Regions from separate parts of the Arthrobacter sp. CJ23 genome, predicted to be linked through region 1. Evidence: predicted binding sites of a transcription regulator. Region 1 holds the regulator's gene; each other region holds the start of a gene.
What was found. Region 1 encodes HrcA, which represses chaperone genes, less so after heat shock. Its sites were predicted from a motif close to TTNGCACTCGNNNNNNNCGAGTGCNAA; they were not measured.
Positions count from the first base shown of each region.

Region 1 (4,367 bases):
GTAGATCCCGCTGCCGCGTTCAAGGGCAGGCTGGTTCTGACGCTGAAGGGCCGCCTGCTGGCCGACGCCGTGGTACGCCGGATCCTTCCGGACTAGCGCTGAGGCCCCTTCCCGACACTCGCAAGCTCGCGTCGGGGCCCCGGGACGCCGCTTAGGGCTCCGATCCGACGGTACTTGATCAAGCACAGGTTCAGGCAGTACCTGGGCCCGTCCAGCGCCGGGCTCTGTCCAGGCTTGGGCGTGAGGAATACCATGTAGCTGGGTGGCCCGCGATCTGGAGGTTCCGGGGGCCCCGGGCCCGCCCGCTGGTCTCAATCACAGTGGTTGGAGAAGCCATGTCTACTGCTTCAGCTCAGTCCCCGTTCGGCGTTTCCTGGCGCAGCGCGCTGCTCTTTGTGGCCGTTGTTGCAGGTTTCCTCTTGTTGTCCCTGATGACCTTCGATCCCAAGGTGGGCACCCTGGCCTGGGTCATCCGCATCGTGGGCACCGCAGTGTGGCTCGGTTTTGCCGGCTACCTCGGCTACCGCGACATCGTCCAGAAGACCGGAGACGGTCCGCAGGACATCGACCACGTTCCGTTCGACCGCTGGTCGTGGATCCACGCCTCCGCCGGCGCCATGCTGGGGTTCTGGTCGGTGCCGTTCGTCCTGGTGGCCGTGATTACGGTCGCCTGGGAGTTCTTCGAGAGGTACGTGCCGGGGTTCGGTGAGAAGGAGAGCTTTGCCAACCGCGTCGTGGACGTGGTTGGCGCGTGGATCGGCTGGGTGCTGCTGGCACTGCTGATCGCGTGGGTGGAAAGCGATTCCGTGCCGTTCCTTCTTCCGTCGCCGGACGCCTGGATCCGCAACCTCTGACCGCGGCCGCAAGCGGCAGCCCCGGCGTCGCTCGCCGGATCCGACGCTACTTGATCAAGCGCAGGTTCAGGCGGTAGCGGTGCGGCTGGCCGTGGTTGACGCGGATGCCGGCGGAGACGGAGAAGCAGGTCAGCGCGATCCAGATGCCGGTGGCAATAACGGCAAACAGGTTCCCCACCACAGGCAGCAGCACCAGGATGTTCGCAAGCACAGCGGCGATGGTGGGCGGAAGCGTGAAATTCAGGGCTTCCTTGGATTCCTGCGCCGTGAAGGGGCCGCGGTCGCGGAAGATCAGCCAGATCAGCAGGGAAGGCAGGCAGCCCAGGATGCCGCCGAAGTGTGCCAGCGTGGCCCACTGCCGGTCTTCGCTGGCTGTCAGGGGGAGGGCGTTGGCAGGAGCGCCATGGTACTGGGGCTGGCCTGCGGCGCTGCCCGGTTCTTCAGGAGCGTTCTGTGCCACTGTTTCTTCCTTAGGCTGTAAAGACGGTGCGGTCGTGCTGTCCCAGAATACTTCCTTGGCGCTTCATCGGCGGACCAACTCCCCGTTGCACTGTGGCAAATTGCCGCGGGAGCAGGGGCCGCTTGCTCAGGGAACCGTCAGGAAGTCGATGACTTCCTCCACCCTCCCCAGCAACGAGGCTTCCAGGTCCGCGTAGCTGCGCACGGCGCCGAGGAGCTTCTGCCAGCCGAGGCCAACGTCCTCGGCGGTGCCCGACGGCCAGCCGAAGGCCTTGAGGATCCCCGTTTTCCAGTCCATGCCGCGCGGGACCTCGGGCCACTGTTCAATGCCCAGCACCCTGGGCCGGATGGCCTGCCACACATCCACATAGGGGTGGCCAACAATCAGCACGTTCCCCGCCGCCCCGGGCAGGGACATGGCCTCCGCGGCGATCCTGGATTCCTTGGAGCCTGGCACCAGGTGGTCAACCAGGATGCCGAGCTTGCGGCCGGGACCGGGGGAGAAAGCCGCGATCGCGGCCCTCAGGTCGTCGACGCCGTGCAGCGGCTCGACGACGATGCCCTCCACGCGGAGGTCGTCACCCCACACCTTTTCCACGAGTTCGGCGTCGTGCTTGCCTTCCACCCAGATGCGGCTGGCCTTCGCCACCTGGGCGCGCCGGCCTTCGACGCGGACGGAACCGGAGGCAGTCCGTCCCGCCGCTGCCTCGGCGCTGGCGGGAGGGCGGCCGGCCGGCGGCATGAGGCGGATAGCCTGGCCCTCGAGCAGGAAGCCGAAGCCAAGCTGGAAGGATCTCGTCTTGCCGCGCCGGTCCTCGAGGGCCACAACGTGCATGCCCCCGGACTTTTCCACCCGCGTGACTTCGCCCACCCAGCCGGACTGCACGTCCTCGAGCACCATGCCGCGCTGCACTGCAACCTCGGGAAGCCGGCGTTTGGCCGGAGCAGACATGTCCTGCGGGCCCCAGTTGTCGTAGGACACAGTCTTCACACCACTTAGCATCGGATCCTCACCGGCCGGACGGGCCGGCGGCTCCTGCGTGAAGGCATTCTCGGCGCAGGCGGTTCAATGCTAGCAACGGCTTGGCTCATACTAGACTTGTTAGCACTTGGGCATGTTGAGTGCTAAGCAGAGGTCCGGCGGACAGCCGCATCCGGGCCTGGATTGCTCTGACGGGAGGTGTTGCAGTGAGCGAGCCACGGAAGCTGGAAGTGCTGCGCGCCATCGTTGAGGACTACGTCCACTCCCGGGAGCCCGTGGGTTCCAAAGCCCTGGTTGAGCGCCACCACCTGGGCGTCTCCAGCGCCACCATCCGCAACGACATGGCCGTCCTCGAAGAGGAAGGCCTGATCGCAGCGCCCCATACCAGCGCCGGCCGCATTCCCACGGACAAGGGCTATCGCCTGTTCGTGGACCGCATCTCGGCCGTCAAACCGCTGTCGGCGGCGGAACGCCGCGCCATCCACTCCCTCCTGGAGGGACCGGACGAACTCGAGGACATCCTCGAACGCACCGTCAGGCTCCTGTCGCAGCTGACCAACCAGGTCGCCGTCGTGCAGTATCCGCACCTCAGCCGCGCCCGCGTGCGGCACGTCGAATTCGTGCTGCTTGCCCCGCGCCAGGTCCTGGTGGTGTTGATCGCCGATACCGGCAATGTGGAGCAGAAAGTCATCGACGTCGGTGCGGACGTATCGGACGAAGCCCTGACCGAACTGCGGGCACGCTTCCTCGGCAGCATCTCCGGCTCGCAGCTGGACCTGATGCAGCAGGTGCTGCCATCGGTCGTGGCGCTTTGTCCGCCCGCGCTCCGTGGCCTGGCCCAGGTCCTCGCCCACGGACTGGAAAAGCTGACCAGCAGCAGCCGTGAAGAGCGGATCCTGATGGCCGGCACGGCCAACCTTGCCCGGTCCAACGTCGACTTCCCGCTCAGCATCGGACCGGTCCTTGAGGCCCTCGAAGAGCAGGTGGTCATGCTTCGTCTGCTCTCCGACATGGGCGATGACCCGCGTGGCGTGACGGTCAGCATCGGGCGCGAGAACCCCTATGACGGCCTCTCCGAGGCCTCCGTGGTGGCAACGGGCTATGGTCCCGGAACGAATGCCAAGATCGGTGTCCTGGGCCCCACACGCATGGACTATCCCACTACCATGGCGGCCGTCCGCGCGGTCGCCCGCTACCTTTCCCGCATTCTCGGCGGCTGACAAGCCTGCCGCCAGCAACGATCGCAGTACAACCAGGAAGAGATACCGATTTTGAGCAGCCACTATGACGTTTTGGGAGTCTCATCGGAAGCCACCGGTGAAGAAATCAAGAAGGCGTACCGCAAGCTGGCACGCAAGCTGCACCCTGACGTCAATCCCGGAGAAGACGTAGCCGAGCAGTTCAAGGCAGTCACCCACGCGTACGAGGTCCTCTCCGACCCGCAGAAGCGCCGCGTGTACGACACCACCGGCAACGAGAACGGCACCGACAACGGCTTCGGTGGAGGCTACTCCGGCCAGGGCTTCGCCTTCCAGGACATCTTCGATACCTTCTTCGGCGGCGGCGGCCATGGCGGCCCCGCCTCCCGCGTCCGCCGCGGCCAGGACGCCCTCATCAGCGTCCGCATCGAACTGCGCGATGCCGTCTTCGGCGTCAACAAGAAGCTCGAAGTGGACACGGCCGTGGTCTGCCCCACGTGCAACGGCTCCTGCTGCCGCGAGGGCACCCACCCCGAACGCTGCGACATCTGCGGCGGCAGCGGCCAGGTCCAGCGCGCGGTCCGTTCCATCCTGGGCCAGGTCATGACCGCAGCCCCCTGCGGCTCCTGCGAAGGCTTCGGCACCATCATCAAGGACCCCTGCAACGAGTGCAGCGGCCAGGGCCGCATCCGCAGCCGCCGTTCGCTGACCATCAAGGTCCCTGCCGGCGTTGCCACCGGCACGCGCATCCAGTTGTCCGGCCAGGGCGAGGCAGGGCCCGCAGGCGGCCCCGCCGGCGATCTGTACGTGGAGATCCGCGTCAACAACGATTCCACGTACATGCGCGACGGCGACGACCTCCACGCCACGCTC
Region 1 is NZ_CP102950.1:2,515,425-2,519,791, reverse strand. It holds gene hemW (radical SAM family heme chaperone HemW) at 1-96, shown strand, start outside; gene NVV90_RS11145 (hypothetical protein) at 336-854, shown strand; gene NVV90_RS11140 (DUF4870 domain-containing protein) at 901-1,314, opposite strand; gene NVV90_RS11135 (DUF3097 domain-containing protein) at 1,441-2,295, opposite strand; gene hrcA (heat-inducible transcriptional repressor HrcA) at 2,502-3,515, shown strand; gene dnaJ (molecular chaperone DnaJ) at 3,567-4,367, shown strand, end outside.

Region 2 (4,367 bases), 790 kb from region 1:
TCCCACCGGTCCTCCCGCCGGGGAGCAGCTGCTTGCGCAGCTCCTCGGGCGTCACGGCGGTGCCGCGCTTCTTGATGTCCAGCACGCCCACGCCGTTGGCCTTGACCCAGGCCTTCAGCGCCTTCACGTTGTAGGGCATCACCTCGAGCACTTTGTAGGCCCGCGCGAAGGGTGTGTCCCGAAGCTCCGGGGCACAGATGTAGGCGATGTGCTCGTCCACGAGGTGGCCGCCCAACTGGAGCGCCACGTCGGCGACGAGCCCCGCGCGGATGACGGCGCCGTCGGGCTCGTAGAGGTAGCCCTCCACCGGCCCGACGTCGGGCAGCGGGCCGCCGCCGAAGTCCTCGCCGCTGGTGATCTCGGCGGCGCCGCGCGCCCCGATCACCAAGGCGGCCCTGCGCACGCCCGGACGGGCCACGGCATTGAACCAGAGCGCCACCTCCGTGACGTCTCCGCCCACGGACACCCACTGGGCCTCGCAGCCGGTCGGAACCGAGTCATGCGGCATGCCCGGGCCCATCTTCACGCCCACGGCCCGGCCGGAAGCGGCCAGGGATTCCACATAGGACAGCGGGGGAGAGAAATCCTCCGGATCCCAGATCCGTTTGGTGCCCGACGACGAGGTGGTGCGCCGCGCGGGATCCAGCCAGACGCCGTCGATCCCTTCCAGGGACACGGCGGTGGCATCCGCATGGACCACGGTGGCGTGCGGGAACGGCATGAGGTTGATCGTGGCGCAGGCAGCCGTGGCTTCGTCGAGCTCCACGGCCGTGACGTTGATGTCCATGGATGCCAGGGCCATGGAGTCGGCCCCGAGGCCGCAGCCGAGATCGGCAACGTGGCCCGTGCCGGCCTTGACGAAGCGCTCGGCGTGGCGGGCTGCGACATTCAGGCGCGTGGCCTGCTCCAGCCCGGCCTGCGTGAACAGCATCTGCCGGGCGAACTCGCCGAATTTGGCCTCGGCGCGGGTCCGCAGGCGTGATTGCGTGAGCACGGCGGCCACGAGCTCGGGGGAGTGGCCTGCCTTCCGGAGGCCCGCGTTCACGCTGAAGGCCTCGCTCTCCCGGTAGGGCCCCAGGGAAGCGAGCAGTTCCCAGCCTTCGCTTGTCAGAAGGTGGGCGATCTGGTCCTGGGGTGCGTCAGCCATGGGATCAAGCCTACTGTCCGGTGTCACAGGCCTGCGGCGGTCCGATCATCCCGATAGGGTTGATTTCATGGAAGACAACGCAGCACAGCAGCCCGACGAAAGCAACGACACCACCGCCTCCGCCGCTGCCGGGCCCGTGTCCGCCAGGAATCCCGTGAGCTATGCCCGGCCCGCCCTCATCGCCGGGGCCGCGGTCGCCGCAGTGTGCATCGCGCTGCTGGTGATCATCTTCGCCCTCGATTCCTTCAACGCCGCCGCCTACTCGGTCACGGGCAACAGCATCAATGACGCCACACAGGAGGCCAGGGACATCCGAGAGCAGTACACCGGGGTCCGCATCGGCGGGATCATCGTGCTGATCGTCTCTGCCGCCGTCGCCCTTGCCGGCGCCGTGGTGCTGTACCTCAACCGCGGTTCCGCCTCCGCGGAAGACGGCGACGACGGCGAGGACGTCGACCTGGATGACCTCACCCGGGAATAGCTCCCGGAGGCCACGGACGAGGTTCAGGAGCGTTCACCCGTGACGAAATTCTGGCACTCACCTTGACCGAGTGCTAACGCCTTACATAGAGTCATGGTTAGCACTCTCCCTAGGAGGGTGCTAATCACCACCGCCAGGCAGCTACCGGCACCGCGACGACGGTTGCGCGCCTCGGCACCCCAGTCTGTTAGTCCATGAATCAGCTCATGAAAAGGAGAGTCCGAGTGTCGGTCTCGATTAAGCCTCTTGAGGATCGTATTGTAGTTCGCCCGCTCGAAGCAGAGCAGACCACGGCTTCCGGCCTGGTCATTCCGGACTCCGCACAGGAGAAGCCGCAGGAAGGCGAAGTTGTTGCAGTCGGCCCCGGCCGCTTCGATGACAATGGGAACCGCGTTCCCGTTGACGTAGTCGTTGGCGACGTCGTTATCTACTCCAAGTACGGTGGAACCGAAGTCAAGACCGGCGGCAACGAGTACCTCGTGCTGTCCGCCCGCGACGTTCTGGCGATCGTCGTTAAGTAATTCCCTGGAGCCCCGCACCGCAGATCTCGTTGGATTTTTCCGGCAGTCAGCGGTGCGGGTTTTCTGTCTTGAAAGGACAAACCCATGGCAAAGCAGCTTGCGTTCAACGACGCTGCCCGCCGGTCGCTTGAGGCCGGTATCGACAAGCTCGCCAACACCGTCAAGGTGACGCTTGGCCCCCGCGGCCGCAACGTCGTACTGGACAAGAAGTGGGGCGCCCCCACCATCACCAACGACGGCGTCACCATCGCCCGCGAAGTTGAGCTGGACGACCCCTACGAAAACCTTGGCGCCCAGCTGGCCAAGGAAGTCGCCACCAAGACCAACGATGTCGCCGGCGACGGCACCACCACGGCCACCGTGCTGGCCCAGGCCCTCGTCAAGGAAGGCCTGCGCAACGTTGCTGCCGGCGCAGCTCCGGGCGAGATCAAGCGCGGCATCGAGGTTTCCGTTGAAGCCGTTGCCGCACGCCTGCTGGAGAACGCACGCGAAGTCGAAGGCACCCAGGTTGCCAGCGTTGCCTCCATCTCCGCCCAGAGCGACGAGGTCGGCGAGCTGCTGGCCGAGGCATTCGGCAAGGTCGGCAAGGACGGTGTCATCACCATCGAAGAGTCCTCCACCACGCAGACCGAACTGGTCCTGACCGAGGGCATGCAGTTCGACAAGGGCTACCTGTCCCCGTACTTCGTCACGGACGCCGAGCGCCAGGAAGCCGTCCTCGAGGACGCCCTCATCCTGATCAACCAGGGCAAGATCTCCTCGCTGCAGGAATTCCTGCCGCTCCTGGAGAAGGCCCTGCAGGCTTCCAAGCCGCTCTTCATCATTGCTGAAGACATCGACGGCGAGGCACTGTCCACGCTGATCGTCAACCGCATCCGCGGCACCCTGAACGTTGTCGCCGTCAAGGCTCCGGGCTTCGGTGACCGCCGCAAGGCCATGCTGCAGGACATCGCGACCCTCACCGGCGCGCAGGTTGTCTCCGCAGAGCTCGGCCTGAGCCTGGACACCGTTGGCCTCGAGGTCCTGGGCACGGCCCGCCGCATCACGGTCACCAAGGACAACACCACCATTGTTGACGGTGCCGGATCCGCAGAAGACGTTGCAGCCCGCGTGGCCCAGCTGCGTGCCGAACTGGCCCGGACGGATTCCGACTGGGACAAGGAAAAGCTGCAGGAACGCCTGGCCAAGCTGGCCGGCGGCATCGGCGTGATCAAGGTCGGCGCAGCCACCGAGGTCGAGCTGAAGGAAAAGAAGCACCGCATCGAGGACGCCGTTTCCTCCACGCGTGCCGCCCTCGAAGAAGGCATCGTCTCCGGTGGCGGTTCCGCCCTCATCCACGCCCTCAAGGCACTGGACGAGGACGCCGCCGTCAACGCCCTGGAAGGTGACGCAGCTGCCGCTGTGGGCATCGTCCGCCGCGCCCTGACCCAGCCGCTGCGCTGGATCGCCCAGAACGCCGGCTTCGACGGCTACGTGGTTGTTGCCAAGGTTTCCGAACTGGACAACAACCAGGGCTTCAACGCCAAGTCCGGTGAATACGAGGACCTCGTCGCCGCTGGCGTCATCGACCCCGTCAAGGTCACCCGTTCGGCACTGCGCAACGCCGCATCCATCGCCGCACTGGTTCTCACCACCGAGACCCTGGTTGTCGAAAAGCCGGCCGAGGAAGAGCAGCACGCAGGGCACAAGCACTAGCAGCTTGCTGAACTGAACAAAAGGAAGCGGGTGTCCGGCTGAGGCCGGGCACCCGCTTCCTTTGTCTTGGATCTTAGGACGTGCCCGACGGCGGGATGGCAGTGCTGGAGGGTGCGGTGCTGCCCTGGATCGGGGTAGGTGTCCGAGTAGGCGAAGTAGTTACCGAAGCGCCGGGAGCCGGAGTGGGAGGGGCCAGCGGCATGCCCGGGGTTGCTTGCCCCGGACCCTGCATGGGAACGGGGTTGAGTCCGCCGGGGATGGGGATGTCGATGGGCTGTCCGTCCTGGTCGTAGAAGCGAAGATCATTCAGGAGCTGCCCGTCCTTGTTGTAGACGAAAACGTGCTCTGCGTATGAGCCGTTCACCACGATGCCCTGGCCGTAGTTCGGTTGGTGATTCGTCGGCGGCGTGTAGGGGGTGCTCAGGGCGTGTCCAAGAATGAACGGCGTCATGACCACCAGGAAGCCGATGCTGATGACGTTGAATGCGTTGAGGGTGCGCCGGGCCAGGGCCCGTGCCGGCGC
Region 2 is NZ_CP102950.1:3,305,642-3,310,008, reverse strand. It holds gene NVV90_RS14810 (class I SAM-dependent methyltransferase) at 1-1,147, opposite strand, end outside; gene NVV90_RS14805 (hypothetical protein) at 1,215-1,628, shown strand; gene groES (co-chaperone GroES) at 1,853-2,149, shown strand; gene groL (chaperonin GroEL) at 2,234-3,844, shown strand; gene NVV90_RS14790 (hypothetical protein) at 3,918-4,367, opposite strand, start outside.
Region 2: groES (co-chaperone GroES) is a predicted target of HrcA. The motif match lies at 1,679-1,705, and genes of this name have one in related genera.

Region 3 (4,367 bases), 770 kb from region 1:
GGTGCAGCACATAGCGGCCGATCACTGCGAGATTCGAAGGAGCTTCCTCGACAGTGGGCTTTTCCACGAGCTGCTTGATGCGGACGTAGCCGTTTTCGCCGTCTTCCTCGATGTCGGCGCAACCGTAGGCGCTGATCTTGGAGGGCTCAACCTCGATGAGGGCCACCACAGATCCGCCGGTCTTCTGCTGGACGGCGATCATCTCGCTAAGCAGGTCTTCACGGGCATCTATGAGGTCGTCGCCGAGGAGCACGGCGAACGGCTCGTTGCCAACGTGCTGCTTGGCACGCAGGACGGCGTGGCCGAGGCCGTTGGGGTCACCTTGGCGGACATAGTGGATGTCTCCCAGGTTGGTTGCGGACCGGATGGACTCGAGTTTGCCCGTGTCACCCTTTTCGGCGAGCGTGGCTTCGAGCGCGGGAACGCGGTCAAAGTGGTCTTCCAGGGCGCGCTTGTTGCGGCCGGTGATCATCAGGATGTCATTCAGGCCGACCTTGACGGCCTCCTCCACCACATACTGGATGGCTGGCTTGTCCACGACAGGCAGCATTTCCTTCGGCATGGCCTTCGTGGCGGGCAGGAACCTGGTTCCAAGCCCGGCAACGGGAATCACGGCCTTACGGACAGCATTGTTATCGGAAGTCACGGGACTAATCTAACGGAAGGGCAACAACAACGGCTAAACAATCGTCCAGGCGCACGTCTTCGTGGCCTGGGCTCCGCGGCCGGCCGCGATCAGGTACGAAGGAACGGAACACATGGCATCCAAGGAAGAGCTCCGGCGCGGACACCGCCGCGTCCGCAAGGCCATGAGCCTGCCCCAGCTGCAGGAGGCCGGCGCCGGCGTGGCCGGGCACGGCGCAGACTGGGCCGCAGGGCGGGCAGGCGGAGCCCCGGCTGTCTTCGCCGTCTATCTGGGCGTTTCCTTCGAGCCGCCCACACTACCGCTCATGGCCGCACTCCATGCGGCAGGACACCGGGTGCTCCTTCCTGTGTGCGAGCCCGAGCGGCAGCTCAGCTGGGTCCATTGGACGCCCGACACGCAATTCGTCCGCTCCCGCTACGCCCCCATTGATGAGCCCGTTGGCGAGCGGCATCCCAGCACGGTGGTGGCCGGAGCAGCGGGTATCTTCCTGCCTGCCACGGCGGTGGACAGGGCCGGCAGCAGGATCGGACAGGGCGGCGGCTACTATGACCGGCTCCTGGATTTCCTCGAGGGTTCAGGAGTCCTGCCGCCGACCATCGCGGTGGTCTACGACGGCGAAGTGCTGCCCGCCGGCACCATCCCGGCCGAGCCGTTTGACCGCCCCGTGGCCGAGGCGCTGACGCCGTCCGGCGTCGTCCGGCTCGGTACGGGCCCGACGGCGGATCCGGACCGGGCGCGCCGTAGCACCGTTGCTTGTGATAACCGGCATATTCCATAGCGGACACAAGGCTCCCGGATGATAGAATTGGCACTCAGGCCCTGAGACTGCTAGGCACCGTAACATTCGATGCCGCAGCGCAGGACCTGAACTTTGTCCTGGAGGAGGATCATCAGTGCCCACATATGCTTACGCCTGCAAGGACTGCGACCATGCCTTTGACATCGTCCAGGCCTTCACAGACAACTCCTTGACGGAATGCCCCGAATGCCAGGGGTCCCTGCGCAAGAAGTTCAACAGCGTCGGCGTGGTCTTCAAGGGTTCAGGCTTCTACCGCACTGATTCCCGCGACGCAAAGGGCAGCACCGTGTCTGCCGCTCCCTCGGCTCCCCCGGCCCCTGTTGCAGCCCCTGCCGCGGCACCGGCCTCCGTTGCCGCGGCCAGCTAGCACCCACTTATCCACATAGGGTCTCCGGGCCCTGCCGTTCGACGCCGGATGCTGGCTAGCGTGGCTTCATGCCACAACGATTCCAGACATCCCGCCCCGCCCGGTCCCTGGCCGGGCCGCGGCGCCCGCCGGCTCCAAGGTCCGGCCGTTCGCCACGCGCGCCTCAGCGCCTTCACAGTGGCGCGGCGTACCACGGCAGGGACTTAATCGCCGGCCGGCAGGCCTTCCCCCGGAAACTCAATGGTTGGCTCAACCGAAACCGCCGCCTCTTGGTGGCACTGCTGTTGTGCACCGCCGCGGGGATTGCCGTTCATCAACTGACCCCTGCCTCGGTGCAACGCGTTCAGGTCTTGGCTGCGGCGCGGGATCTTCCGGCAGGTTCGAGTCTGGGCGCCGCCGACCTGGTGCCCTTGGACGTGCCTCCGGACCTGGCCATCCCGGGCGTCTTGCCGGCGGGCACTGCCGTTTCCGGTAGGCAGCTCGCCACCCCATTGCAAAAGGGGCAGATCCCCACCGAAGCGCAACTGCTCGGCCCGGGACTGCTCACAGGCGCTCCGGCTGGCTCTGCCGCCGTCCCGCTGAGAATAGCCGATCCGGCGTCCCTCCGCTTGCTCTCACCGGGGCAGCTCATCACGATTGTGCTGACCGGCACCGGTGGCTTCGAGGCCAGGAAGAGCGAAGTGCTGGCGACCGCGGTTCCCGTGCTGTGGACCTCGGCGCAGGGCGGGCAGCCCGGGCAGTGGCTCGGTACGGGAGAGACGGACGGCCTGGTGGTTGTGGCAGCGGATCCCGCGCAGGCCGGGAGGCTTGCGGGCGCCTCGACGCAAGGGAAGCTGTTCTTCGTCCTGGTCAATCCGCCGGCCGCCAGCGCGGGACAAGGCCCTGGAGCGGCAGGGTGAGCGCTGCGGGAAGGCCGTCAGCCCCAGTGCGGGGGCTTCTGCTCCTTCAACCATGCGTCGTGGTCGTAGCCCGCGTTGTCACCCCAACGGCTCGGGTCGTCCTCCGAGGCCTTGTTCGGCAGGACTCCCTCCCTGTCTGTCTTGGCGGTGTCGTTCAAGCCTGCGTTCTTCAATCCTGCGTCTTTCGTGTCGTTCGGGGCAGCGGGTGCACCGCCTTGATCAGGTTCCTGCGTCTGTTCCTGCTTCTGTTCCACGGCCGATCCTCCTCCGTGTTCCGGTTCTGCCGCCGCCCGGTAGCTGCCAAGTGGCGTCATGCTGTCCAGATCCAATTGTTCAACATCCACGTCCAGGAAGCCATGTTCCGCTGCACCCACCCGGCGCTCCGCTTGCTTCTCGAGACCCAGATAGGCGCCGATCCGGTCAGCACAGGTGGAGGGGTCCGTGAATACCTCAATGGTCCACAGGGACATATAGCGCCATCCCATACGTTCCAGGAGCTGTGGACGCAGCCTGCTGCGCTCACGGACGCTCATGCGCCGGTACCGTTCGGTACCATCGGATTCGATGGCCACGGGTGTCGGAAGCTCGACGTGGTCCTGGCCGATGGTGTGGACAGGATCGGCCGCGGCGGCAATGTCCAGGACGCCGTCGTAGAGATGCCAGACGCGGGCACCCCGTGCCCGGAGCCTCTCGCCAAGGTCCGCCACGAGAGGATCCTCGCCCAGCGCCCGCTCACTCGCGGCCGAGCGCGACGCTGGGGTCCCGAGGTTGCTGTTGCCGGACAGTTCCCGGTCAAGCAGCTCGTAGAACTCGACGGCGCCATGGGCCAGACGGTCAAGGTCCAAGTCCTCGGGCCGGAAGCAGCTCAGGACATGCATGGACCGCCTGGCACGGGTCATCGCCAGCGCGAAGCGGTTGCGCCCGCCTTCCACCGACAGCGGCCCGAACGTGTGGAGTGCCCGGCCGTGGGGTGTGCGCCCATAGCCGAGCGAGAAGATGATGTGTTCCCTGACCAGCCCCTGGGCCCGCTCGAGGTCCACCACGCGGAAGGACTCGGGTCCGGCGCCGAAGAAGGGCGCCAGCGAGGGATGGTTCGGCAGCTGGAGCCGGATGGCCTCGCCAACGCGGGCGGCATGGCGCAGGCTGGCCGTCACAACCGCCAAGGACGTGCGCGGCCGATGGCGGGCGTGCTCGAAGACAAGATCCACCACGCGGTTGACCTCGGCGGCCACGGACTCAACGCCCTCGTGGTCCGCGCCGGGCAATCCCGTGCCGTCCGGAATGTATTCCACCAGGATGGAACGGTCCAGGCCCGTCACCGACTGGCCGTCGGGCAGGCGCCGGAGACCGCCGCCGTAGTAGTTCTTGCTCAGCTGCAGCACAAGGTCTTCATCCGCGGCCCGGTAGACCCAGTTAAGCTGCCACGTGGGCAGGACCCGCGCCAGTGCGCCGAAGGCACTGTCCACAGCCTCATGGCCGGCCACGCCGGCAACGGGCGGCTCCACGGCAACGCTGAACGTCCTCGCGGTGGCCACCTTGGCATCGCCAAAGGCCACCACTTGCTTGGCCCGTGCGATGGCCGGCAGCACGGCCTGCAGCGAGGTGGTCTCCGCGTCGATGATGACAACGGCGTCGAATTTCTGTTCCGCCGGAAGC
Region 3 is NZ_CP102950.1:3,287,684-3,292,050, forward strand. It holds gene galU (UTP--glucose-1-phosphate uridylyltransferase GalU) at 1-646, opposite strand, end outside; gene NVV90_RS14730 (5-formyltetrahydrofolate cyclo-ligase) at 759-1,424, shown strand; gene NVV90_RS14735 (FmdB family zinc ribbon protein) at 1,540-1,812, shown strand; gene NVV90_RS14740 (RcpC/CpaB family pilus assembly protein) at 2,145-2,711, shown strand; gene NVV90_RS14745 (DUF4011 domain-containing protein) at 2,729-4,367, opposite strand, start outside.
Region 3: NVV90_RS14735 (FmdB family zinc ribbon protein) is a predicted target of HrcA. The motif match lies at 1,452-1,478, and genes of this name have one in related genera.